4 regions of the Telluria sp. ZT3P39 genome follow, and region 3 is predicted to be linked to each of the others. Evidence: predicted binding sites of a transcription regulator. Region 3 holds the regulator's gene; each other region holds the start of a gene.

What was found. The regulator FliA, encoded in region 3, starts transcription of late flagellar genes. The targets are predictions, from matches to a motif close to CTAAAGTTTNNNNNNNNNNNGCCGNTA.
Region 1: a site for FliA is predicted at 3,679-3,705, ahead of flgK (flagellar hook-associated protein FlgK). Genes of this name have one in related genera too.
Region 2: a site for FliA is predicted at 4,308-4,334, ahead of fliD (flagellar filament capping protein FliD). Genes of this name have one in related genera too.
Region 4: a site for FliA is predicted at 4,696-4,722, ahead of AC56LR_RS20195 (flagellinolysin). Genes of this name have one in related genera too.

The regions. Positions count from the first base shown of each region.
Region 1 is NZ_JCASIH010000010.1:965-8,189, forward strand. It holds gene flgG (flagellar basal-body rod protein FlgG) at 19-801, shown strand; gene AC56LR_RS11745 (flagellar basal body L-ring protein FlgH) at 798-1,451, shown strand; gene AC56LR_RS11750 (flagellar basal body P-ring protein FlgI) at 1,466-2,569, shown strand; gene flgJ (flagellar assembly peptidoglycan hydrolase FlgJ) at 2,582-3,538, shown strand; gene flgK (flagellar hook-associated protein FlgK) at 3,734-5,680, shown strand; gene flgL (flagellar hook-associated protein FlgL) at 5,715-6,944, shown strand; gene AC56LR_RS11770 (PEP-CTERM sorting domain-containing protein) at 7,175-7,225, opposite strand, start outside.
Region 2 is NZ_JCASIH010000010.1:41,545-48,769, forward strand. It holds gene fliK (flagellar hook-length control protein FliK) at 1-780, opposite strand, end outside; gene AC56LR_RS11945 (flagellar protein FliT) at 803-1,126, opposite strand; gene fliS (flagellar export chaperone FliS) at 1,136-1,591, opposite strand; gene fliD (flagellar filament capping protein FliD) at 1,615-4,272, opposite strand; gene AC56LR_RS11960 (flagellar protein FlaG) at 4,480-4,851, opposite strand; gene AC56LR_RS11965 (flagellin N-terminal helical domain-containing protein) at 4,941-6,395, opposite strand; gene AC56LR_RS11970 (hypothetical protein) at 6,756-7,016, shown strand; gene AC56LR_RS11975 (GGDEF domain-containing protein) at 7,054-7,225, opposite strand, start outside.
Region 3 is NZ_JCASIH010000029.1:483-7,707, forward strand. It holds gene AC56LR_RS19295 (hypothetical protein) at 1-124, opposite strand, end outside; gene motD (flagellar motor protein MotD) at 172-930, opposite strand; gene AC56LR_RS19305 (flagellar motor protein) at 936-1,679, opposite strand; gene AC56LR_RS19310 (RNA polymerase sigma factor FliA) at 1,661-2,398, opposite strand; gene AC56LR_RS19315 (MinD/ParA family ATP-binding protein) at 2,431-3,240, opposite strand; gene flhF (flagellar biosynthesis GTPase FlhF) at 3,233-4,621, opposite strand; gene AC56LR_RS19325 (DUF2778 domain-containing protein) at 4,869-5,342, shown strand; gene AC56LR_RS19330 (hypothetical protein) at 5,339-5,602, shown strand; gene flhA (flagellar biosynthesis protein FlhA) at 5,627-7,225, opposite strand, start outside.
Region 4 is NZ_JCASIH010000033.1:26,422-33,646, reverse strand. It holds gene AC56LR_RS20225 (family 1 glycosylhydrolase) at 1-185, opposite strand, end outside; gene trpS (tryptophan--tRNA ligase) at 505-1,527, shown strand; gene AC56LR_RS20215 (serine endopeptidase) at 1,651-2,700, shown strand; gene AC56LR_RS20210 (DUF3597 domain-containing protein) at 2,747-3,154, opposite strand; gene AC56LR_RS20205 (hypothetical protein) at 3,196-3,711, opposite strand; gene ugpQ (glycerophosphodiester phosphodiesterase) at 3,892-4,653, shown strand; gene AC56LR_RS20195 (flagellinolysin) at 4,757-6,427, shown strand; gene alaS (alanine--tRNA ligase) at 6,701-7,225, shown strand, end outside.

The DNA of each region.
Region 1 (7,225 bases), on a different contig from region 3:
TGCACTTAGGAGAATTCCATGATCCGATCGCTGTTTATTGCCAAGACCGGCCTCGAAGCGCAGCAGACCAACCTCGACGTCATCACCAACAACCTCGCCAACGTCAGCACCAACGGCTTCAAGCGTTCGCGTGCGGTGTTCGAGGACCTGCTGTACCAGAACGTGCGCCAGCCAGGTGCGCAATCGTCGCAGCAGACCAACCTGCCTTCGGGCCTGCAGATCGGTACCGGTGTGCGCACCGTCGCTACCGAGCGCATCTTCACCCAGGGTAATCCCCAGCTGACCGGCAACTCGAAAGACGTCATGGTCAACGGTTCCGGTTTCTTCCCGGTGCTGCTGCCGGACGGCACCCAGGCCTATACCCGCGACGGCTCCTTCCAGACCGATGCCAACGGCCAGCTGGTCACGTCCAGCGGCTTCGTCGTGCAGCCGGCGATCACCATCCCGGCCAATGCCGAATCGATCACCGTCGGCCGCGACGGCACCGTGTCGGTGAAACTGCCGGGCACGGCGGCCCCGACCCAGGTCGGCTCGCTGCAACTGGCGACCTTCATCAATCCGGCCGGCCTGGAATCGCGCGGCGAGAACCTGTACGTCGAGACCGGCGCCTCGGGCAACCCGAATCTGAACGTCCCGGGCACGAACGGCTCCGGCGTGCTGATGCAGGGCTATGTCGAATCGTCGAACGTGAACGTGGTCGAGGAAATGGTCAACATGATCCAGACCCAGCGCGCCTACGAGATCAACAGCAAGGCGATCACCACGTCCGACCAGATGCTGCAGAAACTGTCCCAGTTATGAAATCTTCTTTCTTCTTCGCTGCTGCCGCGCTGCTGGTCATGGGCGGCTGCTCGACCACCCCGAGCAGCATCGTGCAGGGCCCGACCTCGAGCCGCCCGATGCTGGTGCAGACGGCGCCCGCGGGCGACGGCGCCATCTACAACGCGGGCAGCTACCGCCCGATGTTCGAAGACCGCCGCGCGCGCCATATCGGCGACCTGCTGACGGTGAACATCTCCGAGCGCACCTCGGCCGGCAAGTCGGGCGCCAGCACCGGCACCAAGTCGGGCAGCGCCAGCTTCAAGACGCCAGGCATCCTGCAGGCCAAGTTCGGCGCCGGCGTGGGACTGGAGGGCGCGAACAAGTTCGCCGATGCCGACACCCAGAGCGCCTCGAACAACTTTACCGGCACGATCGGCGTGACCGTCACCGAAGTGCTCACCAACGGCAACCTGATCGTCGCCGGCGAGAAGCAGGTCGCCATGAACAAGGGCGTCGAGTACATCCGCTTCTCGGGCATGGTCGCACCGGACACTATCCAGCCGGGCAACATGGTCTCGTCGACCCTGGTGGCCGATGCACGCGTCGAATACCGCACCAACAGCCGCGTCGACCGCGCCGAGATGAGCAACATGTTCTCGCGCTTCTTCCAGTCGATGCTGCCGTTCTGAGGCCTGCCATGCACATGAAAATCACCTCGATCGCCTTGCTTTGCGCTGCCCTCATGGGCGCGGCGCCACTGGCCCAGGCCGAGCGCCTGAAGGACCTCGCCAGCATCGCCGGCGTACGCCAGAACCAGTTGTCCGGCTACGGCATCGTCGTGGGCCTGGACGGCACCGGCGACCAGACCAGCCAGACGCCGTTCACCGTGCAGTCGATCCAGGCGATGCTGCAGCAAAAGGGCGTGAACCTGCCTCCCGGCACCCAGCTGCAACTCAAGAACGTCGCGGCCGTCATGGTCACCACCTCGCTGCCGGCCTTTGCCCAGCCGGGCCAGACCATCGACATCACCGTGTCGTCGATCGGCAATGCGAAGAGCCTGCGCGGCGGTACGCTGCTCATGACCCCGCTGCACGGCGCCGATGGCCAGGTGTATGCGATGGGCCAGGGCAATGTGCTGGTCGGCGGCGTCGGCGCCCAGTCGGGCGGCGCGCAAGTGCAGGTCAATCACCTAGCGGTGGGCAAGGTCTCCGCCGGCGCGACCGTCGAGCGCGCGGTTGCCTCGAACCTCGGTGCGGACAACCAGATCCGCCTGGAACTGAAGGAAACCGATTTCTCGACCGTGGCGCGCGTGGTCGAAGCCATCAACGACCAGTTCGGCGCGGGCATCGCCACGGCGCTGGACGGCCGCGTGATCCGCGTGCGCACGCCATCCTCGAGCGACCAGCGGGTGGCCTTCATCGGCCAGCTGGAAAGCATCGACGTCAATCCGGCCAGGAGCTCGGCCAAGGTGATCATGAATGCGCGCACCGGTTCGGTGGTGATGAACCAGTCGGTCATGCTGGAAAACTGCGCGATCTCGCACGGCAACCTGACCGTGACCGTCGGCGCCGACACCAATGTCAGCCAGCCGGCCCCGGGCTCGCGCGGCCGCACCGCCGTGACGCAGTCGAACTCGGTCGACGTCAAGAAAGACCCGGGCCGCGTGCTGATGGTCAAGGGCGGCGCTTCGCTGGCCGAAGTGGTGAAGGCCATGAATTCGATCGGCACCACCCCGCAAGACCTGCTGGCCATCCTGCAGGCCCTGAAGGCTGCCGGCTCGCTGCGCGCCGAACTCGAGATCATCTAAGAAAGCACACCCATGATCGGCTCTCCTTCCACTGACCTGACCAGCAAGTTCGCCCTCGACACCAAGGGCCTGGGCGAACTCAAGCAATCGGCCAAGGCCGGATCGCCCGCCGCGCTGAAGGAGGCGGCCACCCAGTTCGAAGCCATGTTCATCAACATGATGATGAAGAGCATGCGCGACGCCACCCCGCAGGAGGGGATGCTCGACAACCAGCAGTCCAAGATGTTTACGGGCATGCTGGATCAGCAGATGAGCCAGAACCTCGCCAAGCGCGGCGTCGGCCTGGCCGACATGCTCACGCGCCAGCTGACCTCGAACCAGATGGGCGCCCAGGCGCTGGCGATCGGCGCCGACGGTATGGCCGCCGGCAAGGCCGCCGCTGCCGCGACGGCCGCCGCGCCGCTGCAGGGCATGCCGCCGGGGAAGGATGCCGCCACCATCATGAAGACCGGCGTCACTACGCCGGGCGTGGCGCCGCTGGCCCTGACCACCGCCACCGGCCGCGTGCAGACGCCGCACGTGCGCGCTTTCCAGGAAAAGCTGCACGCCCACGCGGCCGAAGCCGAACGCGCCACCGGCGTGCCGGCCAAGTTCATGCTGGGCCAGGCCGCGCTGGAAAGCGGCTGGGGCAAGCGCATGATCCGCAATGCCGACGGAACCAACAGCAACAACCTGTTCGGCATCAAGGCCGGTCCGGGCTGGAAGGGCAAGGTCGCCACTGCCGTCACCACCGAATACGTGAATGGCCGCGCGCACCAGAAGGTGGAAAAGTTCCGCGCCTACGACACCCCGGCAGATTCGTTCAAGGATTACGCCAACATGCTGGCCAAGAACCCGCGCTACGAGAAAGTGCTGGCCAGCGGCGGCGACGCCTCGGCCTTCGCCCACGGCCTGCAGCGCGCGGGGTATGCGACCGATCCGAATTACGCCGCCAAGCTGACCCGCGTTATCAAGAATTCATTGGCGTAAATGAACGAGGAAATTTTCGTTGGCATTGATGATGCCGCGATCCGTAGGGTGGGCGGGTCTCCCGCCCGCGCGTTCAACCCGAACGTGCGTTGCCACAGAGCGTCGGTGACTTGAACGCGCGGGCGGCGAAGCCGCCCACCCTACAGTTTTCGCAAACGTTGCCGTAGATAAGATAGTCACAGAAAGAAAGCACCCATGTCCGGTAACCTCCTCAGCATTGGCAAGAGCGGCCTGTTCGCCGCGCAGGCGGGCCTGTCCACGACCGGCCACAACATCGCGAACGCCAACGTGGCCGGCTACAACCGCCAGACGGTGGTGCAGTCGACCGCCCCGATGATGGATACCGGCGTCGGTTTCATCGGCACCGGCACCCAGATCGACCAGATCAAGCGCTACAGCGACGAATTCCTCAACGCCCAGGTGCGCACCGCCCAGGCCAGCAAGAGCGGGCTCGATTCCTACTACAGCCAGATCAGCCAGATCGACAACATGCTGGCCGACCAGACCGCCGGCCTGTCGCCGTCGCTGCAAAGCTTTTTCAAGGGCGTGCAGGACATGGCCGCCAACCGCGCCTCGATCCCGTCGCGCCAGTCGATGTTGTCTTCCGCCGACACCCTGGCCACGCGCTTCCAGGCCCTGGACAGCCGCCTGGCGGAGATCCGCGAAGGCGTGAACAGCACCATCGAAAGCAGCATCACCACGATCAACTCCTATGCCAGCCAGATCGCCGACCTGAACGAGAAGATCGGCACCTTCGCGTCGGCCATGCAGCGCGCGCCGAACGACCTGCTCGACAAGCGCGACCAGCTGGTGATGGAACTGAACACGCAAGTGAAGGCCACCGTGCGCCCGGGCGACAACGGCAGCCTGACGGTCTCGATCGGCAGCGGCCAGCCGCTGGTGGTGGGGCAGCGCTCCTTCGAACTGGCGGCCACCAAGTCGCCGACCGACCTGACCCGCCTCGAAGTGGGCTATGTGACCGGTTCCAAGGTGTCGGTGCTGGGCGAGAACGCCCTTTCCGGCGGCACCCTGGGCGGCGCCCTGGAATTCCGCAGCAAGACGCTGGACCCGGCGCAGAGCGCGCTGGGCAAGGTCGCGATCGGCCTGGCCATCGAGTTCAACGAGCAGCACAAGCTGGGCCTGGACCAGAACGGCCAGCCTGGCGGCGACTTCTTCAGCGTGGCGCCGGCCTATGTCGGCAAGAACATCAACAATGCCTCGACCAGCACCACCAAGGTCGAGGCCATCGTCAGCGATCCGGCGGCGCTGGCGGACAGCGATTTCAAGGTGGAGTTCGACGGCACCGATTACCAGGTGATCCGCCTGTCGGACAACCAGAAAACCGCCTACACCGGCGCGGGCGCGGCCCAGACCATCTACGGCGTCGATTTCAAGATCACCGGCACGGCGGCGAAGGAAGACAACTTCCTGGTGCGCCCGACCATCGGCGGCGCGGCCAACTTCAACGTGCTGGTCAAGGACGTGTCGGGCATTGCCGCGGCCGCGCCGATCGCGACCAGCGCGCCGGTGAACAATACCGGCACTGCCAAGATCAGCGAAGGCAAGGTCGACGCCAGCTTCCTGGGCGGCGCCACCGCGCTGCCGGTGACGCTGAGCTTCGACAAAGCCACCGGCAACCTGGGCGGCTTCCCGGCCGGCACCGTGCGCATGGTCGACAGCAACGGCGCCGCCAGCACCGTCCCCGCAGGCAGCGTGCCCTTCAAGGCCGGCGCCACCTATACGTTCGGCGGCATCAGCGTGACCATGAGCGGCGCGCCGGGCGATGGCGACAGCTTCACCATCGCCGGCAACGGCAGCGGCATCGGCGACACCCGCAACATCGGCCTGCTGGGCGACCTGCAGACCAGGAACATCTTCAACAAGGGCACCGCTACCTTGCAATCGTCCTACGCCCAGCTGGTGAGCACGGTCGGCAACAAGACGCGCGAAGTGCAGGTGAACGGCCAGGCCGGCGAAGCACTGCTGGTCCAGGCCCAGGGCGCGGCCCAGGACGTCTCGGGCGTGAACCTGGACGAGGAAGCGACCAACCTGATCAAGTACCAGCAGGCCTACCAGGCTGCCGGCAAGGTCATGCAGATCGCGGGCAGCATCTTCGACACGCTGCTCTCGATCGGCCGCTGATTGACCGAATAACAGCATCAAGCACGAGGCACCCATGCGCATCAGCTCACTTTCCATCTACAGCAACGCGACCAGCCAGCTCAATTCGCTGCAGAGCGCACTCGCGCGCACCCAGATGCAGCTCTCGACCGAGCGCCGTATCCTGACCCCGGCCGACGATCCGGTGGCCTCGGCGCGCGTGCTCGAAGTGAGCCAGACGAAGGAGATGAATACCCAGTTCGCCACCAACCGCGCCAGTGCGCGCTCGTCGCTGACGACGGTCGAAGGCGCGCTGCAAAACGCCGGCAACCTGCTGCAGGACATCCAGGAGCTGGCGGTCACCGCCGGTAACGGCAGCATGCTGCCGATCGACCGCAACGTGCTGGCCACCGAACTGGAAGGGCGCCTGGCCGACCTGCTGGGCGTGGCCAACAGCACCGACGGCGCCGGCGGCTACCTGTTCTCCGGTTACATGGCCACCACCCAGCCGTTTACGCCGACGCCCGGCGGCGCCCAGTACGAAGGCGACCAGGGCCAGCGCCAGCTGCAGGTGGCGGCTTCGCGCCGCATGCCGCTGTCGGCCTCGGGCAGCGCGGTATTCGAGAACAACCCGACCGGCAACGGCAGCTTCCAGACCCAGGCGGCGGCCGGCAACAAGGGCGCCGGCGTCATCTCGTCCGGTTCGGTGGTCGACCGCAGCCTGGCCAACGCCGGCCGCGACTACAAGCTCACCTTCGCGGTCAGCGGCTCCCCGGCGGTGACCACCTACAGCGTGGTCGACACCACTACCGGCACCGATGTGGCGGTACCGGGCATGACCGCCCAAGCCTACGAAGCGGGCAAGGCGATCACCTTCGGCGGCCTGAGTTTCGACATCAAGGGCGAACCGGCCGACGGCGACAACTTCACCGCCAAGCCGAGCGAAAAGCAGTCGGTGTTCACGACCGTGACCAACCTGATCGCGGCGCTGCGCGCGCCGGCCGACGGCTCCACCGGCAAGGCCGCGCTGGCCAACAACATCGGTACGGCGCTGGACAACCTGAAGTCCTCGCACGACAACGTGCTGACCGTGCAGGCCTCGGTGGGCGCCCACATGAAGGAACTCGACTACCTCGACAGCGCCGGCGACGACCTCGACATCCAGTACGCCGCCACGCTGTCGGACCTGCAGGACCTGGACATGGTCAAGGCCATTTCCGACTTCTCGGCCCAGCAAATGACGCTGCAGGCGGCGCAGATGTCGTTCAAGACGATGTCGGGACTGTCGCTGTTCAACTACCTGTAAGCGGCCGGGCAGGGCCTGCGAAAACGGAGAGCTGGCATGAAGCGTAGGGTTGCCGGCTTCGCCGGCCGCGCGGTGATAGTTACAATATGAACCGGCGCACGGACTGCATCACCGTGATCTGAACGCGCGGCCGGGAAAACCCGGCCACCCTACAGCGGCGGGACAAGGCCCGCAAAAGCAAAAGAGCCGGCATGCGCCGGCTCTTTGCTTTTGGCGGAACGATCTGCCGATCAGCCGCGCTTGCGGCGCGCAGCGCCCAGACCGGCCAGGCCCAGGCCGAG
Region 2 (7,225 bases), on a different contig from region 3:
GATGAACTGGGCGGTGGCCGGGTCGAGCGGCGACTGGCGCACGCCTTCGCGCGCCAGCTGCTGCTGCGGTTCGGCGTTCAGTTCGGCGAGCCCACGGGCGCCCTGCGCCCATTCGGCCACGTGCGATTCGTAGAACAGGCCGCTTTTGCCGACCGCATGCTCCAGGCCTTTCGCGATGCTGGCCGCATCGGCGTTGTTTGATGCCACCAGCGGGGCGCGGCCGACCAGCGCCGTCATGGGCGTCTCGGCCTTCTGGGCGGCGGCCAGCACGCTGCCGATGGTCTTGCCGGCCTGGCTCAGGGTGGTGGTGTTGGTCTCGAGGCCGCCCAGCAGCGCGCCGGCGCCGGCGGCGGTGGCCTGCAGCAGGGCGGCGGCGCGATTGACCGCGGCGCCGGCCCCTGGCGCGGCGCCTTCGCGCATCGCCAGCGGCGCCTTGCCCGGGTCGGCGCCTTGCGGCAGCGGCGGGCCGGCTTCGGAAAACACCGGGTTGGCGGCAGTGCCGACCTGGAAGGTGGGGCGCGGGGAAACCGACAGCAGGGTCAAGGGCACGTCGGCGCCGACCTGGACCCCTGCGGGCAACTGCATGCGGGCGGGGATGTTGGCGACCTTGACGACGAAACTGCCGTCGGCCAGCTTCGCCAGGACTTCACCGTGCAGCGCCTTGCCCAGCTGGGGGGCGAGGGCGCGCGCAAAGGCTTGCTGGCGCGGATCGGCGAGCTGCTCGGCCGGGACCACCGGCCCGGTGCGCACGATTGCAGAGACGAGCTCGCGCGGCAGCATGCTCTAGGAAAGGCCTTGCGGCCTAGATGCCGTAGGCGCGCGCGACGCGGCGTTCGGTCGAGGTATTGCTGATCAGGGCCGACAGGCGCGCCATCCACGGGGTGGCGAGGTCGCGGATCTGGCGGTCGGCGGCGAGCATGCGGCGGATCGCGTCGACTTTCTTGACGCGCGCGGCGCCGGCGAGGGCTCCCTGCTCGTGTTCCTTCAACTGGCGCACGTGCAGGGCGCACTGCTGCTCGAGTTCGGTCAGGCGGTCCCAATCGTTGTCATTGGCGGCGCGCAGCATCTGGTCGGTGATTACCGCCATGGTCTCGTACACGTCGACGATATCTTCGCTGGTCATCATGGGCATGGCTCAGGCACTCATCAGGGTCGGTGCGCGCAGGGGCGCAGGGGCGGCGGCCGGCAGGTTCCCGGCGGCCAGCGGATCGATCGCATTCCATGCATCGCGCAGGTCGGACAGCAAGGCATGGACTTCTTCCAGGATCGCCGGGTCGTTCGACAGGTTTGCCTTGAGCATGCGGGCGCTGACGTATTCGTACAGGGCGTCCAGGTTCTGGGCGATCTCGCCGCCGACTTTCTTGTCGAGCGCGGCGCGCAGGCCGTTGTCGACGATGTTGATGGCTTTCGAAATCGCGGCACCCTTGGCGGCGACATTGCCGGCCTTCATATTCGTGATGCCGCTCAGGATCGACACCAGGGCGCCGTCATACAGCATGACGATGAGTTTGTGTGGCGAAGCCGAGGCGACGCCGGTCTCGAGACCGACTTTCGCGTAGGCGCCAACGCCGCGTTGCATGGTTCCAAACATGGTGTTCTCCAGGTACTGTGAGATTAGCCTGCGTTCGCGGTGAGCGCCGCAAGCTGCTGGGTCAGGTAAGCCGAGGTCGATTGCATCGACATCAGCGCGCTGTCGAGCGCGGTGAACTGGGCGCGGTAGCGTTTTTCAATGGTTTCCAGGCGCGCGCTGAACTGGTTGCGCGCCGTGGCGATGGATTTGAGCGTGATATTCATGCTGTCGGTTTTGCCGGTCAGCAGGCTGCCCTTGCCGGTGAAGCCGGCGGTCAGGTTGGTCAGCTCGAAGGCGAAGCCCTTGGAAAAACTGACGGTGCCGCGCTCGCCGACCAGGCCGCCCGTGATCGAGAGCTGGATGCCTTCCGCGGGCGAGCCCGCGGCAGCGGTGAGCGCCTGGCCGTTGCCGGTGGCGGCGACGCCGCCGATCGTGCCCTGGACGTCCGTGCCGGCCACCGGCGCGGCGCCCCCGAACAGGGTGGCGGGGTCGCTGCCGCTGACGCTGGAAATCGAGACGTTCGAATTCGCGCCGTACTTGCTCGACGAAACCGACAGGCGTCCGCTGTCGTCGATTTTGGTCTCGACCGTGTCGCCGGCGCCGGCAAAGACGGTATTGCCGTTCACCGCCGCGCGCAGCATGGCCACCAGCTGCGCATTGGTGTAGGTGCCGGCTGCCAGCGCAATCTCCTGGGTCTTGCTCTCGGTGACCGGATCGGTCTGGTTGAGCGTGATGCGCCAGGTCGTGTTCGGACTGATCGTGGTCGGGCCGGCCAGCGCCGCGGCGCTGGTCAGCGTGCCCTGGCTGGCCATGCTGGCGATGTTGACGCCATAGACGCCGGGCTTGGTGGCGGCAGTCGACTTGTCGAACTTGACCATGCCGTCGGTGGCGCTGCCCATCGCAGCGAACAGGCCGCCGATCTCGGCGTAATTGTCGTTGACGGCTTTGTTGAGCTTGGTTGCATCCACCGCCAGGGTGCCGTCGCGCTGGAAGGCGATGCCGACCTGGCCGAGCGTGGTCAGCTTGCCGCCCAGGCCTTCGACCGCGGCCCCGAGCTGGCGCCGCAGCTGGCTCTGGATCGAGCGCACACCCGGGTCGCCCTGCAGCACGCCGGCGGTCCTGGTTTCGGCGTTGTAGCCGGTCAGGCTCGAAATCGTCTTGCTCAGGTCGTTATAGGCCTTGACGAAATTGTTGACGGCGGTCGAGACGCTCGCGGTGTCGCGGGTAATGTTCAGGCTGGTGCTGCCGGTCGCGGTGATGTCCAGCGACACGCCCTGCACGGCGTCGGTGACGGTCGTGCTGCTGCTGCGGATGTCGATCCCGTTCATGTTGAGCAGGGTGTCCTGGGCCGCGCTGGTCTGGGTCAGCCCCTGGGCACCGCCGGGATCGTGGCCGAGCAGGGCGGCGATGGCCGGATCGGGCGGCTGGCCGTCGGCCCCGTCGACGCCGATCTTCATCGACGACTTGGCGCCGGTCTTGTTCGAGGTCAGCACCAGGTGGTAGGGGTTGTCGCCGCCGTCCGACACGATGGTCGCCGTCACGCCGATGTTGGCCTTGTTGATGGCGTCGCGGATGCCCTGCAGCGACTGGCTGCCGGCCTCGAGGGTCACGGTGCCGCTGGCCTGCGCGCCATCCTGGGCGAAGGCCGCGCCCGCCAGGTAGCTGCCGGCGCTGCCGGCGACCAGGCCGGCAGCGGCCGGGTTGGTGCCGCCGACCAGGATCTGGCTGCCGTCGCGCGAGCTCAGGGTCACGCCTGCGGTGGTGGTGACGCTGGTGCCGGTGTTGGCAACGCCGACGCCTCCCAGGCCGCCGGTGACCGCGCCGCTGCCGCCGATGGCTTCGAGTACGGTCAGGTTGGAGCCGTCGGCCGCGGTGAATTGCAGGCTGCCGTCCAGGGCGTTGCCGCTATAGGTGATGTTGGCGGCCGCCAGCGCCGCGCCGACGGTGCCGCTGGCCAGCGCCGCGTCGACGCCGGCGGCGTCGAGCGAGGCGCCGCTGCCGGCCTGGCTCGCGATCGCCACGCCGCCGACCGACAGCGTATAGCTGGCGGTGGCAGCGGTGGTGACCGTGCCGAAACTGGCGAACAGGTTCGCCGCGCTGGTGGCGGTTCCGGCCTTGGCAGTCACCCCCGTGGTGTCGCTCCTGGCGTTGATCGCTTCGGCCAGCTGGGCCGCGCTGCGGGTGGCCGCGCTGGTGGTGATGGGGGCGCCGTTGAGCGTCAGCGAACCGTTGCTGATGCCGCCGGTGGCGATCGATGCGCCCAGCGCGGTGCCGGCCACGCCGAAGCTGCCGCCGCCGATGCTGCCGAACTGGAAGGTCAGGGTGGTCCTGGCGCCGCTGCCGATGGTCGCGCTCATGCTGGCCCTGCCGGCGGTGGTCAGGCTCTGGGCCGACGCCAGCTGCGACACGTTGATGCTGTACTTGCCCGGCACCGCGCCGGTCCCGGCGGTGGCGCTGAGCAGGTCCTTGTTGCTCGATGCGGTATTCAGGGCGCTGAAGGTCGAGGGAGAATTGAGCGCGGTCAGGGCGCCCTGGAAGCCGCCGACCGCGGCGCCGACTTTGCCGAGCGCGCCCATGCGCGCCTGCAGCGCGGCTGCCTTCTTGTCGAAGCTGGCGAGCGGGGCTGCTTCGGCCTGCATCAGCTTGCTGATGATGCCGTCGACGTCGAGGCCGGAGCCGATGCCGGATGAACTGATGCCCACTTTGTTTCTCCCGTGAAAGCGATAATGTAAGTCATTATCGACAGAAGCAAACCGGACTTAAGAGCGGGAAAGGTATCCCAATTCAAATAGTTAAAAACAGGGATGGCAGGAAGACATCATGTGCGGATGCGCGCGCCGGCGGCAGGCGCGGAAGCGCAGCGCACGCTCCCGGGGAACGTGCGCCGGCGGTAATAAGGTAGAACCGGCTCAGGCAGTCTGGCTGATCAGGAGGCCGCGCATCTTGTCGATGGACTTGGCGATCTCGAGCGCTTCGACGGAAGGAATCTGGCGCACCACTTCGCGGGTGCCCTGGTCGATGATCTTGACCACGATTTCCTTGCTGTCATCGTCGATTGCGAATTCCAGGCTTTGCAAGGTGGCTGCCATGCCCTCGTTGATCTTGCGGACGGCATCGTCGACCTGCTCGCGCGACGGCTGCGCGCGCGATGCCGGGGTCGTTCCGGGGGCCTCGGTGGGCTTCACCGCCTTGGTGGGCTCCGCCTTTTGCTGCTCGATCGGAGCGAGCGTGCGCTCCTCCAGCCGCGACGCCACGGGTGAACCAAGAGATTGGATGTTCATGTGACTTCCCTAGCAAAAATTCCCCGGCTGAATTTCTTCAGCCGAGGAACCGTTTTACAGCACGGATGGACTAGTCAGTCCGTCGGTAATTAACCACGCAGCAGCGACAGGACACCGTTCGGCAGCGAGTTGGCCTGGGCCAGCATCGAGGTACCAGCCTGTTGCAGGATCTGGCCGCGGGTCATTTTCGCGGTTTCAGCAGCGAAGTCGGTATCGACGATGCGGCTGCGCGATGCCGACAGGTTCTCGGTGGTCGACGACAGGTTCGAGATCGCCGATTCGAAGCGCGACTGCAGTGCGCCGTACGAAGCGCGCTGGCTGTTGACCGACGACAGGGCGGCGTCGGCTGCCTTGATCGCGGCCTGTGCGCCGTCGAAGGTGCTGACGTCGATGTTGGCGACCGACTTCAGGTTCGAGCTGCCGGCCAGCGCGAAGCCGGTGGCGGTGGTTTCGGCAACCGAGAAGCTCTTTTCCGAGTCCATCGACACGCGGCCGTTGGCAGTGCCGACGCCGGTGTTTGCAACAACCGAGAAACTGGCGTTGGTGGTGCCGTCGGCCTTGTAGCTGGCCATGGTCATCGCAGCACCGGCAGCAGCGTTCTTGTTCTCGAGCTTGATGTCGTTGCCCGAAGCATTGGTCAGCTTGATGCCGCCGCCGTTGGCCGAGTCGAACGATGCGGTCACGCCGGTCTTGGCGGTCTGGGCATTGATTGCGCTGATGCCCGATGCGAAGTCGTCGGCCGTGGCGCCGGCGCCGCCGATCGAGAACGAGACGCGCACTGCGGTCGAGTTGTCCGAGGTCAGGTCCAGTGCGTACGAACCGGCTGCGCCGTCGATCTGCACTTCGGTGGTCGCCGAAGCGGTCACACCGGTCTTCGACGTTTCGGCGTTGATCTTCGAAGCGATCGACTTGGCGGTATCGGTAGCGGTGGTAGCGACGTTGGCGCTGCCCAGGAAACCCGAGACGGCTGCGGTGCCGGCGGCAGCGGTGGTTGCCGCGACGACGGCGTTCGCATCCTTGCCGACGTTGTTGTTGCCGTAGGTCGAGGTGCTGAAGTTCGAGCCGGTCATCGAGATCAGCTGGCCTGCATTGGCGCCGACCTGGAAGTTCGCGGTGCCCATCGAGCCGTCCAGCAGCTTCTGGCCGTTGAATTCGGTGGTGTTGGCGATACGGTTCAGTTCCGAGGTCAGTTCGGTCACTTCGGTCTGCAGGGCCTTGCGGTCACCGGCCGAGTTCGACGAGTTCGACGACTGCACTGCCAGTTCGCGGACACGCTGCAGGATTTCGCCGGAGCTCGACAGGGCGCCTTCAGCCGTCTGGGCCATCGACACGCCGTCGTTCGCATTGCGGGTTGCTTGGTTCATGCCGCGGATCTGCGAGCTCATGCGGTCCGAGATTGCCAGGCCGGCAGCGTCGTCCTTGGCGCTGTTGATGCGCAGACCCGACGACAGGCGCTGGATCGAGGTGTTCAGGGATGCTTGCGAGGTCGACAGGTTACGCTGCGAGTTCAGGGATGCGACGTTGGTATTGATTACGGATGCCATGGTGTTTCTCCAGACTAGGTCTTTCAGGGGTGGGCTGCCTTGCCCTGTTCACTTTGGTGCGCCACGCTGTTCCGTGACGATCACACCGCTGTTGTTGCTGGTAACGTGCTTTGCGGCAAGAACTTGAGGGCCCGGAGCGAAATTAATTCCGCCTCTTTTCGCTCAAGTTTCTTTCGGCAGCGCGTCTAAACGACCGTGGAATGGCGAACTTTAGGGCAAAAAAAGATTTATTTTTTCTCTTCGTCCAGAATAATTTGCCGCCACATGCGCCGGGGTGATGCAAAACTGTTACGATTTTGGCGGGCGCGGCCCTGATGGCCGCACACGAACCAACGCGTTTCTTGTCCGGAGAGAGAAAAAATGAAGACGATTGCTGCTGCATGCGCCGTGCTGGCGCTGGGATTGACGGGATGCGCCTCGGCGCCCGACACCGATCCGACGCCGACCATGGCGGAAGTCGCCGCGGATACCTCCAACACGGCCGGCCAGGATGGGCATACGATGACGGGCAGCCGCCTGGCCAAGCGCACCTCGACCGACCGCATGCTCAAGGCGGTGGGCGCCCAGGGCGCCAAGGACGAGATGCGCAGCGCGCCGCGTCCGGGCGCGCTTACTCAATAAGAGGGATTAATCTAGCGAAGAAATGGGTTAGCGCGGCTTAATTCGCCACCACGACCCGGTTCTTGCCGGTCTGCTTGGCCTGGTACATGGCGCGGTCGGCCCGCGCCATCAGACTCTCCTGGCCTTCGTTCGGCACCCGCAGCGCCACGCCGCACGAGAAAGTGATCAGCATTTTCTCGTTCTCGTGCATGAAGAAATGGCGGGTCAGC
Region 3 (7,225 bases):
TGCCGCCGGTGGTCTCGACCTCGAGCTGATGGCGCACGATCGCGTCTTTTTCCACGGCGCCGACGGCGCTCACCAGGCCGCCCAGGGCGAACAAGAGCAGCGGGAGGATTCGTTTGACATGCATTCGTGCTCCTTGAAAGAATATTTCAAACAGACGGCAAAAATGACATTTTATTTCAAGGCGGCCGGCAGCGGTTCCGGCGTCGTTGCCAGGATCATCACGGCAACGCGCCGGTTGCGCGCCTGGTTGACCGGGCTGTCGTTGCGCGCCACCGGCCGGGTCGAGCCGTAACCGATCGCCGACAGGCGCGCCTCCTGCACGCCGCCCTCGATGAACAGCCGCACCACGCTGGCCGCGCGCACCGCCGACAGTTCCCAGTTCGACGCATACTGCGGTGTCGCGATCGGCAGGTTGTCGGTATGGCCTTCGACTTCGACCATGTGCGGGTCGTCCTTGAGCAGGCCGGCCACTTCGCGCAGCACGTCGCGCGCGTCCGGCTGCAGCACCGCTTCGCCCTGGTCGAACAGCGCGCTGGCATTGATCTCGATGCTGATGCCGCGCGCATTTTGCGTCACGCGCACCTGCCCCGATTTCACCAGCGGCAGCAAGGTCGCCGACAGGTCTTTCGACAGGGTCTCCAGGCGCTGGCGGTCGCGCCGCGCGGCCTCGATCCGCTTGCGGTTGACGATGTGCGACAGCGGCAGCGCCGGTTCGACCCGGGTAGCGGCTTGCGGCGCGAGGCTGCGCCCGCCGAAGGCGTCGCCCAGCGCTTCGGACAGCACCGCGTACTTGCCTTCGTTGACGATGGAGATCGCGTACATCACGACGAAAAACGCGAACAGCAGCGTGATGAAATCGGCGTAGGAAATCAGCCAGCGCTCGTGGTGTTCGGCCGAGCCGTTGGAATCGTCGTAGCGTTTGCGCGCCATGCCGCTTAGTGGCGCGCCAGCAGCGACGCCACCCGTTCGTCGACCACGCGGGTGTGGTCGCCGCTGGCGAGGTCGTGGAAGACTTCGGCCAGAATTTCGTACTGCGCCACCTTGTCGCTGACGATGGCTTTCAGTTTATTCCCGACCGGGAAGAAGAACAGGTTGGCCAGCCCGACGCCGTACACGGTGGAGACGAAGGCCACCGCGATGCCGGAGCCCAGGCGCGATGGGTCGGACAGGTTTTCCATCACGTGGATCAGGCCCAGCACCGCACCCAGAATGCCGATGGTCGGCGAATAGCCGGCCGCCGATTCCCAGATGCGCGCGGCCTGGCGCTGGGCGAATTCGTAGGCGCTGATTTCGCTCTCCAGCAGGCTGCGGATCTTGTCCGGATTGATGCCGTCCACCACCAGGCGCAGGCCCTTCTGGATAAATTTATCGTTCGTTCCCATGTACTGCTCGAGCGAGAGCAGGCCGTCGCGCCGCGCCGTCAAACTCCACAGCGCGATCTCGCGCGAGAGCTTGTCGCGGCTCGACTTCGGCGGGAAGAACACCCAGCGCAGCATGCGCATGCCGCGCAAAAAGCTGCGGGTCTCGCTTTGCAGCAGCACCGCGCCGAAAGTGCCGACCACCACGATGGCGAAGGCGGCCGGCTGCACCAGCGACGCGAACTTGCCGCCGTCGAGCGTGTGGCCCACCAGGATGCCCGCCAGCGCGAGCACCAGCCCGGCTACGCTGGCCCAGTCCATAATTGCTCCTTGAGCGAGGCACGCAGCCGCGACACCGCCTGGGTGTGCAGCTGCGACACGCGCGATTCACTCACGCCCATGACCGCGCCGATTTCCTTCAGGTTGAGTTCTTCCTCGTAGTACAGGCCCATCAGCATCTTCTCGCGCGGCGGCAGCTTGTCGATGGCGTCGATGACGGCCTGGCGGAAGTCGGTGTCGAGCAGCGAGCGCAGCGGGTCGGCATCGTCGACCGCATAGCGGTCGAGGAAGCCGGCGCTGCCGCCATCGCCTTCGTCGTCGTGGAAGTCTTCGTAGTACAGCAGCTGGTGGCCGCCGCCGTCGCCCAGCATGTCCTGGTATTCGGACAACGAGATCTTGAGGGACTTGGCGATTTCGGATTCGCTGGCCGGGCGTCCCAGGCGCTGCTGCAGCGCTTCCATCGCGGCCTCGACCTTGCGCATGTTCTGGCGCGTGCTGCGCGGCATCCAGTCGCTCGAGCGCAGTTCGTCGAGCATGGCGCCGCGAATGCGCAGCACCGCATAGGTCTCGAACTGGGCGCCGTGATTGTCTTCGTAGCGGTTGATCGCATCGAGCAAGCCGATCATGCCCGCCTGCACCAGGTCATCGACTTCCACGGAAGGCGGCAGCTTGGCCTTCATGTGGTGGGCAAGACGCTTCACCAACGGCATGTGCTCCGTCAGCAAATGGTTCTTGTCCGTTTTCCCTTTGACCGTGTACATGCGTTGCTTGTCTTCTCTTCTTCTCTAGCAGGTCAGGACCCGAAATGTGCGTTGCCTCCCCGGCCCATCGCGTGCAGCGCGAACTTGCCTGCCAGCTGGCGGAAAGCAACCGACGCACCCGCCAGCGGGAAGGCATCGACCACGGCGCGCCCCAGGCGCGCGGCGCGGTGCAGGTATTCGTCGGCCGGTACCGAGCCCATCGAATTGAGGGTCACCGCCAGGTAGCGTGTTGCCGCGGTAGACATATTATCGTATACAACCTTGGCTTCGGCCTCTGTCGCGCCGGTAACCAGGATGCCGAAAGGACGGCGGCCCAGCTGGTGCGACAAATGCTTGATCAAGGCATAGGCATTCGTGATCGAGGTGGCCGAGGTACCGACCTGCACCACGATCTCGGAACTGGCCATCAGCGGCAGCGGCAATTCGCCGTCCGGGCCCAGTTCGGCGTCCACCATCACGATGCCGGCCTGCTTGACCAGCACGTCGAAGGTCTTGGCCAGGCGGCGGGTATCGTCCGCGCGTTGCGGGGTGCCCAGCGACGCCACCGAAAAGCCCTGCGGCACGGCGTGCAGCACCTGGTTCAGGCCGCACTCCTGGCGCGCCACGTTGGTCAGCAGAGCGGCGCGGCTGATGCCCAGTCGGCGGGCGACGCCGTACTCGCGCTCGCAGGCGTCGACGATCAGGACGTCGTTGCCGGTCCGGGCCAGCGAGGCGCCCAGGTTGACGAGCATGGCGCCCTTGTCGTCTTCAGGGGTGGCGGACAGGAAGGTGACGATGCGCGGGCGCGGGCCCTGCAGCATCCGGCGCAGGCCTTCGGCCTGGTCGAAATCGAAACTAGCCAAGGGACACCTCGCGCAGGCTGCGGTCGTTGTGCAGGTTGGCCGTGCCGGCCATCATCAGCGGCAGGTCGGCGTCGCTGATGCCGTTGGCGCCGCTCTTGCTGCGGAAGGCGCGGTCGACCAGCATCGCGCGGTCGGCCAGGTGCAGGTCTTCCGGCACGCGCTGGCCGTTCGAGATGTAGTGCAGGTTCAGCTTCTGGCGGATCACGACGTCGAGCACGTTGCCGATCGAGGCGGCTTCGTCCAGCTTGGTCATGATGCAGCCGGCAAGACCCGTGCCCTGGTAGGCGCGCACCACTTCGTTCAGCGTCTCGTTGGTCGAGGTCGCGTTCAGGCACAGCAGGCGCTTCACGTCGGCGCCGGATTCGCTCAGCATGGCCACTTGTTCCGTCACCATCTGGTCGCGCTGCGACATGCCGATGGTGTCGATCAGCACGGTGTGCTTGTTCTTGAGTTCTTTCAGGGCGATGCGCAGGTCGGCTTCGTCCTTCACCGAGTGCACCATCACGCCCAGGATCTTGCCGTAGATGCGCAGCTGCTCGTGGCCGCCGATACGGTAGGCATCGGTGGTGATCAGGGCCAGCTTGTCGGCGCCGTGGCGCATCACGCAACGCGCGGCCAGCTTGGCGGTGGTGGTGGTCTTGCCGACGCCGGTCGGGCCGACCAGGGCGAACACGCCGCCGCGCGAGAGCAGGTCGTCTTCGTTGGCGATGGTGGTCAGGTTACGGGCCAGCACGGTCTTGATCCAGCGCAGCGCTTCGGCCGCGTCGCGGGTAGCCGGCATCTTGTCGATCAGGTAGCGCGCCAGCGTCGCCGAGAAACCGGCGGCCAGCATCTCGCGCAGGACGGCGTTCTTTTGCGGCTCGCGCTGCGAGCCGGCATTCCACGACAGCTCGGCCAGCTGGGTTTCCATCATGCCGCGCATGGCGCGGATTTCATTCATCATGCCGCTCATTTCGAGCGTGGCCGATTCCTTGGCCTGGGCGATGGCGGCGCTCATCATCGAGCTCATGGCGGCCATGTCGATGGTGGCTGCCGGGGCCGGGGCGCGGCGGTTTTCGTAGGTCGGCGGCACTTCCTCGGCGACAGGCGCTGGCGCTGCGCGCCGTGGTTCGGGAGCGGTGAAGGCGGGGGCAAAAGCGGCCGGGGCGCGGGCAAAGACCGGTTCCGGGTCGAAGCCGTTGTCGAAGGCGCCAAACTGCGGCTGCGCTTCTTCGATGCTCGGCGAGGACAGCGATGCGACGTCGTCGTTGTCCAGCGCCAGGATCTCGACCACGCCGTCGACCGGACGGTTGGACAGGATGACCGCGTCAGGACCGAGCGCCTCGCGCACCTTGCGCAAGGCGTCACGGGAGGTAGCCGCTGTAAATTTCTTCACGTTCATCGTTGTTCTCCGCACTTCAACTGGTCTGTTCTACGTTTTCTGCGGGCGCAATCGCCCGTCCATAGTCAACATTATTGACGATGCCGTGCGGAAACCATCTGGGGAGAAGGAAGGGGAAAAGGGTCTATTTCCCCGAGGATCAGGCTCCGTGTCCGATCGGAGTAAGCAGCCAATGCAAAGTTGTGACATCTCAGCAAGCAGTTCTTGATACTTGCCTATGCTCGAAAACTTGTGACAAGAAGCCTTTTTGGGAGAAACGCAGATGCTTAAATGCTCATTTGAACTGAACGACAAACCGATGAGTGTGCTTAAAATGAACACTATGCAATTCCCAGCGTTTTCAGGCTTGGGGGCCCATGCAAACCGCCGAGAATTTGCTTGTCATGCAGGAATTGGCCCCATTCCTCCCGGTATTTACTATGTACTCGATCGCCAGTCAGGCGGCGTGCTGGGCCCGCTGCGCGACCTCTTCAGTAACCGAGGGGACTGGTTCGCCCTCTATGCGACTGACGGAAGAATTGACGATGAAACTTTCTGTAACAAAGTAAAGCGAGGCCGTTTTCGGCTCCACCCGAAGGGAAGCCTGGGAATCAGCCAAGGTTGCATTACCATCGACAGCCATACGGATTTCCGCATTCTGCGAGCTCGCCTGAAGGCGAGCAGTCAGATCGCCATCCCAGGCAGTACCTTAAAGGCTTACGGCCAAGTAACAGTAAAGTGAAAACGTTTATCACGCATGTCATGCTTGCCGCTTGGGTGCTTGTCGGCACCGCTGCCCTGGGATGGATGTGGCTCGCCCGTCCCGACCTTGGCCCACAGGTTCCACCAGTGCTGTCTGTCTGGCTCGTCGAACTCTACGGCTCAACAAATGGAGAGGAACTGCGGGATCTCGAAACCCTGCTTGCGCTCGGTAGTGCGTTCGTCGTTGTCCTTGTCGTCACCTATTCGGCCGTACTCATCTTCCGGCGATACCGGCATTGACCAATGACGCGCGGCGAGTCCTGCTCACATCGGCACGCCGACCAGGCTCGTCACCCGAATCGTCTTGGTCTCCGGAATCTCGTTATGCGACAGCACCTTCAGCTGCGGCACCGCGCGGCGCAGGAAACGCGACAGCAGGACGCGCAGCGGCGCCGGCACCAGCAGCACGGGGCTCAGGCCCAGCTCTTCCTGCTGCTGGGCGGCATTGGCCGCCTGCTGGGCGATGGTGTCGGCCAGGCCTGGCTCGATACCGGCGCCGTCCCCGCCCGTGCCCATGGCCTGCATCAGCAAGCGCTCGAGGCGGTTGTCGAGGGTCATCACCGACAGCTCGTTCATGCCCGGGAACAGCTGCTGCACGATCGCGCGGCCCAGCGCCACGCGCACCATGGCGGTCAGCTCGTTCGGATCCTGCGTCTGGGTGGCGTACTCTGACAACGCCTCGATGATGGTGCGCATGTCGCGGATGTGCACCCCCTCTTGCAGCAGGTTCTGCAGCACTTTCTGCAAAGTGGACAGCGACACGATCTTCGGCACCAGGTCTTCCACCAGCTTCGGGGTTTCCTTGCCCAGGTGATCCAGCAGCGCCTGCACTTCCATGCGGCCCAGCAGTTCCGAGGCGTGGGTCGTAATCAAATGGTTCAGGTGGGTCGCCACCACGGTGCCGGCGTCGACCACGGTATAACCCATGCTCTGCGCCTCGTCGCGCAGGCTGGCGTCGATCCAGGTGGCCGGCAAACCAAAAGCCGGATCGACCGTCACGATGCCCGGCAGCGTGCCGCTGGCCATGCCCGGGTTGATCGCCAGGAACTGGCCGTTCATGGCTTCGCCGGTGCCCACTTCCACGCCCTTGAGCGTGATGCGGTAGGCTGAAGGCTTGAGTTCCAGGTTGTCGCGGATGTGCACGGGCGGGGCCAGGAAGCCCACTTCCTGGGCGAATTTCTTGCGGATGCCCTTGATGCGCTTGAGCAGCTCGCCGCCCTGGGTCTTGTCCACCAGCGGAATCAGGCGGTAGCCCACTTCCAGGCCCAGGGTGTCGACCGCCATGACGTCCTGCCAGGTCGCTTCTTCCGATTCGGCCGGTGCCGCCGCGCCGGCTGTACCGGCCGCCGCAGCCTCAAGCGCCGCGGCCGCTTCCTGGGCCGGCGCGTCCCTGCGGCGCTTGGCGATCATGTAGCCGCCGCCGACCAGGGCGCCGCCCAGCAGCAGGAACACCAGGTTCGGCATGCCCGGGATCAGGCCCAGCGCCAAAATGATGCCGCCGGTGATGTAGAGCGCTTCCGGACGGGCGAACAGCTGGCTGGTCAATTGGGTGCTGATGTCTTCGTCGCTGGCCACGCGCGAGACCACCATACCGGCCGCGATCGAGATGATCAGCGAAGGCAGCTGGGCCACCAGGCCGTCACCGATGGCCAGCAGCGTGTAGACCTCGGCCGCCTTGCCGAATGCCATGTCGTGCTGCACGATACCGATGATCAGGCCGCCGATGATGTTGATCAGGGTGATCATGATGCCGGCCACGGCGTCGCCCTTGACGTATTTCGAGGCGCCGTCCATCGCGCCGTAGAACTCGGCCTCTTGCGCGACTTCGTTGCGGCGCTTGCGGGCGTCGGCTTCGCCGATCAG
Region 4 (7,225 bases), on a different contig from region 3:
ACGGGATAGCGGATGGCCTTGATACCGGTGGACGCGAAGCGATCGATGTCGCAGGCGCGGCCGGCGTGGCCGTTACGATCGAGCTGGCTGAAATACTCGTCGCGCACGCGGTTGACCGTGCATTCGAGGCCGCCCCAGAGTTCCAGGGGACGGGCCAGGCTGTTCGTGCTCTTTTTCGGATTCATCAATTCCACCAGTTTATTAATCTTATTGCAACAAAAAAACTGCAGGTGGGCATCCCGGGTAAAAATTGCAAGAGGGGGAGCCGTGCCTGCCGGTTCACGAACCGGAAGCGGTTGACAGCCGAGCGTCAACCTGCAACCATGCAGTCCATGAATTTTCCGAAAGCACATCAACTTCTGCCGACCTGGTGGCGCCGCTGACAGCGCGCGGCCACGGGAATGATGTGCATTTCAAGTAACGCCGCCTCGATCCGGGTGGCGTTTTCTTTTTGGGCGCAGGTCGAATCGGGGCTTATATGAAGAACAAAGCCAAAGGAACACGATGAGCTCGCAAAACCCCTCCGCTTCCACGCCTGTCATCCTGACGGGCGACCGGCCTACCGGCCCGCTGCACCTCGGCCACTTCGTGGGCAGCCTGCGCAACCGTGTCGCTTACCAGGACACCTACCGCCAGTTCGTGATGCTGGCGGACGCCCAGGCGCTGACCGACAACATGGATGACATTGGTAAGGTACACCGGAACGTTGTCGAAGTGGCGCTCGATTACCTCGCCTGCGGCATCGATCCGGCCCGTACCACCATCCTGATCCAGTCGCAGATTCCCGAGCTGACCGAGCTCACCTTCTACTACCTGAACCTGGTCACCGTGGCGCGCCTGGAGCGCAATCCGACGGTCAAGGCAGAGATCATCCTGCGCGGTTTCGAGCGCGACATCCCGGCCGGCTTCCTCACCTATCCGGCCAGCCAGGCGGCCGACATCACCGCCTTCAAGGCCACCGTGGTGCCGGTCGGCGACGACCAGATCCCGATGATCGAGCAGTGCAACGAAATTGTGCGCAAGTTCAATCGCAATGTTGGCCAAGAGATTTTGGTTGAGTGCAAGGCGATCGTGCCGGAAGTGGGCCGCCTGCCGGGCATCGACGGCCGCGCCAAGATGAGCAAGTCGCTGGGCAATACCATCAACCTGGGCGCTTCCGCCGACGAGATCCGCGCCGCGGTCAAGCAGGTCTATACCGACCCGCTGCACCTGAAGGTGTCCGACCCCGGCCACATCGAGGGCAACGTGGCCTTCATCTACCTGGATGCCTTCGATACCGACAAGGAAGGCCTGGCCGAGATGAAGGCGCATTACCAGCGCGGCGGGCTGGGCGACAGCATCGTCAAGAAGCGCCTGGAGGGCATCTTGCAGGAGATGCTGGCCCCGATCCGTGCACGCCGCGAGGAGTTCGCCAAGGACCGCGGGCAAGTGCTGCAGATCCTGAAGGAAGGCACGATGCGCGCGCGCGAAGTGGCGGCTGCGACGACGGATGAGGTGCGCAAGGCGCTGGGACTGTCGTACTTCTGACAGCAGCAGGGTATCGGGCTCCGCTACCCAGGGTAGCGGCACGTATCCCCCTTGCTTTTTATGCTGGCCCGCAATTTCCAATAATGGCATCCTGCTCCCTTTATCGTCATTGGGAGCATTGCCATGAGCAAAGGCCTGCGTCTTACCGAAAAATGGCTGCAACGCGCGCTGTGGCTGGTCGCATTCGCCTTCGCCGCCTTCCTGATCGGACTGGGCAGCAACCTGATCGGCAACCTGTGGGATGTCGAAGCAGAACTCAGGGTAGAGCAGTTCATGGACCCGGTGCAGGCGGCCGCGGTGCAGGCCGAGGAGGGTGCGGCGAAGGAGCGGCGCGAGGTCGCCAGGCTTGCCTTGGAACAGGCGCAACAAAAGCACGAGGTGGCGCGCGCGAACACCCGCTCGGCACGCGAAACCTTCGACAACTGGCTGGCTACCCGGCGCGCCACGGCGCAACCGAATCAGGACCCGGAACTGATCGAGCGTACGCGCGCGCTCGACAAGCTCGAAGCCGAAGAGCGCACGGCCCTGGCCGCGGTGCAGCTACAGCAGCAAGCTTCGCTTGACGCAGATCATGTCCTGCGCGCGGCGCAAGCGCGCTGGGAGAAAATCGAGACGCCGGCGCGCGAGGCCTTCATCGACGCCTCCATCGCCAAGGAATTGCGCGTGTTCCTGTACCGACTGGCGCTGACGCTGCCCTTGCTGGTGCTGGCCGGCTGGCTGTTCGTGCGCAAGCGCAAGGGCACATGGTGGCCTTTTGTGTGGGGCTTCATCATCTTCGCCCTGTTCACCTTCTTCTTCGAGCTCGTTCCCTACCTGCCCAGCTACGGCGGCTATGTGCGCTACCTGGTCGGCATTGTCGTGACGGCCCTGGTGGGACGCTACGCGATCCTCTCGCTGCAGCGCTACCTGGCCCGGCAGAAGGAAATCGAGGCCTTGCCGGACGCGCAGCGCCGCCAGGGCCTGCGCTACGACGCCGCCATGGCCAAGCTCGGCAAGGGAGTCTGCCCGGGCTGCGAGCGCCAGGCCGACCTGAAGGACGCCAGGCTCGATTTCTGTCCGCACTGCGGCATCGGCCTGTTCGACCGCTGCAGCTGCTGCACCACCCGCAAGAACGCCTTCGCGCGCTTCTGCTCCGCCTGCGGCACGGCGGCCAATACGACACTGGCCGACTGAAGAATCAGCCGGCCAGTTCAGGTACTACGACGCCGGGTTGCGCAGCTTAGTCACGCAGGTCGGCCGGCACCTTGCCGCCATTGGCGGCCAGCTTGTTCATGACCTGCTTGTGCAGCCAGATGTTCATCGAGGCCGAGTCGCTGGTATCGCCGCTGTAGTGCAGTTCGGCGGCCAGTTCCTTGCGCGATTGCAGGCTGCTGTCCAGGTCGAGCAGCTTGAGCAGGTCGACGATCGAGCTGCGCCAGTTCAGCTGCTCGCCCGAGGCCTGCTGCTTGGCGCTCAGGATTGCCTCGACGTCCACCTGGTCCATGGCGGCGGGGGCAGGAGCGGCCGGCGCCGGCTGCTGGGCTTGCGGAGCGGCCGGGGCCGGCGCCGGGGCCGGCGCGGCCGGGCCCTTGTTGGCGGCGTGCGCCTTCGGGAAGATCTTGCTGAAGATATTGCTCAGGATGCCCATGGTGGTCCTCGTTGGTTGTGGTGGATGAAAGGGTGACGGGATCAGCGGCGCATGTTCTGCGCCATGTGGCCGAGGGCGATGGCGAGTGCGGCGCCGCCGATGGCCTTGACCAGGGTGGGGTTGTCGGCATAGAAGTCGCCCATGCGGTCGACGATGCTCGGGTTTTGCTGCTCGGCTTTCTCGGCCAGTTCGCGCACGTCTTCCGGCGAGATCTGCTCGGCCTGCTCAGGGGTGACCTGGGTCGGGGTCCGGCCGCCGAATATCTTGCCGAGGCCGCCATTGCCCAGCGAGGCCAGTACGGTCGGGCCGAGCGTGGCAAGGATCTGGTTGAGCATGCCGGCACGCTGGTTCGGGTTGCTCTGGCCAAACATCTGGCTGACCATCTGCGGGAAGGGCGGGGTCTGGTCGGAGCGCAAGGCGCCGGTCACGCCGGTCGCCAGGACGTCGCGCGGCGCGTTCTGCGCCACCCGGTCGAAATCGTCTGCTGCCTGGTTCTGGTTAGCGCCGGCAGCGCCGCCCAGGTATTGCGTCAGTAGGTTGCCTAGATCAAATGCCATCTCGTTCTCCTGCTTTTACATGGGTGAAGGTCGAGAGTAGGCTTTATGGCATGCCTTTCTCTGTTCGGTATCCAACGGTGGCCGCCCGAAAGGCGCGCTTCCTTTCCGTGTAGACATCCCACCGTTCGCCGGGTAAGCTTCCTGGTGCAGTCACCTGAAATCCTTCGGCAGGAGTGCAGCATGTGGCCTTATCCCCGGATCCTGTCCCATCGCGGCGGCGGCACGCTCGCCCCCGAGAACACCTTGGCCGGCCTGCGGCGCGGCATGGACTACGGGTTCCGGGCGGTGGAGTTCGACGTCATGCTGGCGCGCGACGGCGTGCCGGTGGTGCTGCACGATCCTTACCTTGGCCGCACGGTCACCGGCGCCGGCCACGTGTTCGACTATGACGCGGCCGAGCTGGCGCGGATGGATGCCGGCGGCTGGTTCGGCCCCGGCTACCGCGGCGAGCCGGTGCCGGTGTTCACCGACTTCGCCCGCTATTGCAAGGAGCAGGGCGTCTGGATGAACATCGAGATCAAGCCGGCGCGCGGTTTCGATGCCGAGACCGGCGACACGGTGGCGCGCATCGCCCGCGCCATGTTCGCGGACGAGATCGCGGCCGGCGACCTGGCGCACGCGCCTTTGCTGTCTTCGTTCAGCCTGGCCGCCCTGGAAGCGGCGCAACAGGCCGCCCCGGACCTGCCGCGCGCCTTCCTGATGAGCGAGCTGCCGCCGGGCTGGGAGCCGCTGGCGCGCTCGGTCGGGGCGGTCGCCATCCATACCAACCACAAGCACCTGACGCCGGAACTGGCCAAGGCCGTGCGCGACGCCGGTTTCGGCCTGTTCTGCTATACCGTCAACGACCCGGTCCGGGCCGGCGAATTGCTGGCGTGGGGCGTCGAGGCCTTCTGCACCGACCGGATCGACCTGATCGGACCGGACTTCGGCAACCCGGCTTAGCCCTGGATCAAGGGTATTTGCAAAAGAATCGGCAAGCCGGACCTCAAGTAGATCGACCAGTTGTCGTTAATGACAGGCGACCGCCCTCCGGGCCAAGGCCACCATGTCACTATCGATCAACACCAACGTCCAATCGCTCAATACGCAGCGTGCGCTTACGCTGCACGCCGCCAGCCAGGAAAAGCTCATCGCTCGCCTGAGCTCCGGCTCGCGTATCAACAGCGCGGCGGACGATGCCGCCGGGCAGGCGATTGCGTCGCGCATGACGGCGACCCAGCGCGGGATGAGCCAGGCGGCGCGCAACATCAGCGACGGCACTTCCATGCTGCAGGTGGCCGATGGCGCCATGGCGAACGTGGTCGAGAACCTGCAGCGCCTGCGCGAGCTGGCGGTAGCCTCCGGCAACGGCGCGTATACGGACCAGGACCGCGCCGCCTTGCAGCACGAAGCGGTACAGCTGCTCCAGCAGATCAACGAGGTGGGCGGGCAGACCCGTTTCAACGGCAACGCCATCTTCGCCCAGGAGCGCACCAGCATCGGCGGCGACGAGCGCAAGCGGGTGGTGCTCGACGGCCTGAAGACCGGCTGGCTGAGTTCAGCCGAAGACATGATCAAGCAGTATTACGGGATCAGCGCGGACGGGGCCAGGATTACGGTCAACCTCGAGGGAGGCGACGGGGGCGCCGGCGTGCTGGCCTCGGTGTCGGGCACCATCGGCGGCGACGGCAAGTTCAACAACCTGAGCCTGAACCTCGACATGGACGACTTCGGCACGGCCGCGACGCCGGATGGCGGCGGTGCGCCGTTCTACAGCGACCGCATCGTCGCCCACGAGATGGCGCACGCCATCATGGGACGTTCGATGAACTACTTTGGCCTGCCGCAGTGGTTCCGCGAAGGCACGGCGGAACTGATCCACGGCGCGGACGAGCGCGTGCGCGGCGCCATCGCCGGCGGCTCCACCGCGGCCGGCATCGTCGGCGTCATCGCCGGCGGCGGGTTTACCTACGAAGGCGGCTATGTCGCCAGCCGCTACATGCACGACAAGCTGAAAGACCTGGGCGTGGAGGGCGGCATCAAGGGCGTGATGCAGTACCTCGACCAGAACCAGTCGGCCGACCTGGGCGTGGCCCTGAACGCGGTGAGCGGCGGCCGGATTGCCGGCGAGGCTGCCTTCCTCAGCGATTTCGGGACCAACGGCGCGAACTTCATGTCCACGAAGATGGATCTGTGGAACGCCGACACCGGCGCCATCGGCGGCCTCGATGCCGATGGCGGCACGGCGCGCAACGCTAGAGCCGTGGTGCCGGACGCCGGCACCAGCAACGCCTCGGACGGCCTGGCGAACTTCGTGGTGACCTACCCGGAGCTGGGCGGAGCCACCGGCGTGAACCGGATGCAGATCCAGGTCGGCGCCGGTGCGAACGACCTGATCGAGCTGCAGTTCTCGTCGATGAACGCCAGCGCGCTCGGGCTGGCCGACCTGGACCTGAAGAACTCCGCCGTCTCGCTGCTGCACCTGGACCAGGCGCTCGAATTCGTCAACCAGCAGCGGGTGAACGTGGGCGCGGCCAGCAACCGGCTCGACCTGGTCGCCAATGGCATGCAGACCAATGCCGTCAACCTGGCGGCGGCCAAGGAGAGGATCGAGGGCGTGGACTATGCCGGCACGGCCGCGGGACTGACGCGCGCGCAGATCCTGCAGCAGGCGGCATCGGCGATGCTGGCGCAGGCCAATAGCATGCCAAGGGCGGTGTTGTCCTTGTTGCGGTGATGTGCTGACGTCTCGGGTACGCGGCGAACGTCAAATGAGGTCCCGGCCTTCGCCGGGACGACGTGCTGAGTTACGTGTCCGAAGTCTGACTTAGTGTCACTCTACGCATTAACCGACGTCATCCCGGCGAAGGCCGGGATCCAAGTTCGTCGCGCCCCACCACCGCATCCTTTCCCAGATGACCGTAAATATTGGCTGGACTTAAAACCCCGCCACTAGCTACGCTATAATCGATTTTTTATACAGCATGCTGCCTCCTCACGCCCATACGACATGAAATCCTCTGAAATCCGCGAAAAGTTCCTCAAGTTCTTCGAGTCCAAAGGCCACGCCATCGTCCGTTCCAGCCCGCTGGTGCCGGGCAACGACCCGACCATGCTGCTGACCAACAGCGGAATGGTGCAGTTCAAGGATGTGTTCCTGGGTCTGGATACGCGCCCGTACTCGCGCGCGACCACCGTGCAGCGCTGCGTGCGCGCCGGCGGCAAGCACAACGATCTGGAAAACGTCGGCTACACCGCGCGCCACCACACCTTCTTCGAGATGCTGGGTAACTTCAGCTTCGGCGACTATTTCAAGCGCGACGCCATCAATTACTGCTGGGAGCTGCTGACCAAGGTCTATAACCTGCCGGCCGAGAAGCTCACCGTCACCGTCTATTTCGAGGACGACGAAGCCTACGACATCTGGGCCAACGAGATCGGCGTGCCGAAAGAGCGCATCATCCGCATCGGCGACAACAAGGGCGCGCGCTACGCGTCGGACAACTTCTGGCAGATGGCCGACACCGGCCCTTGC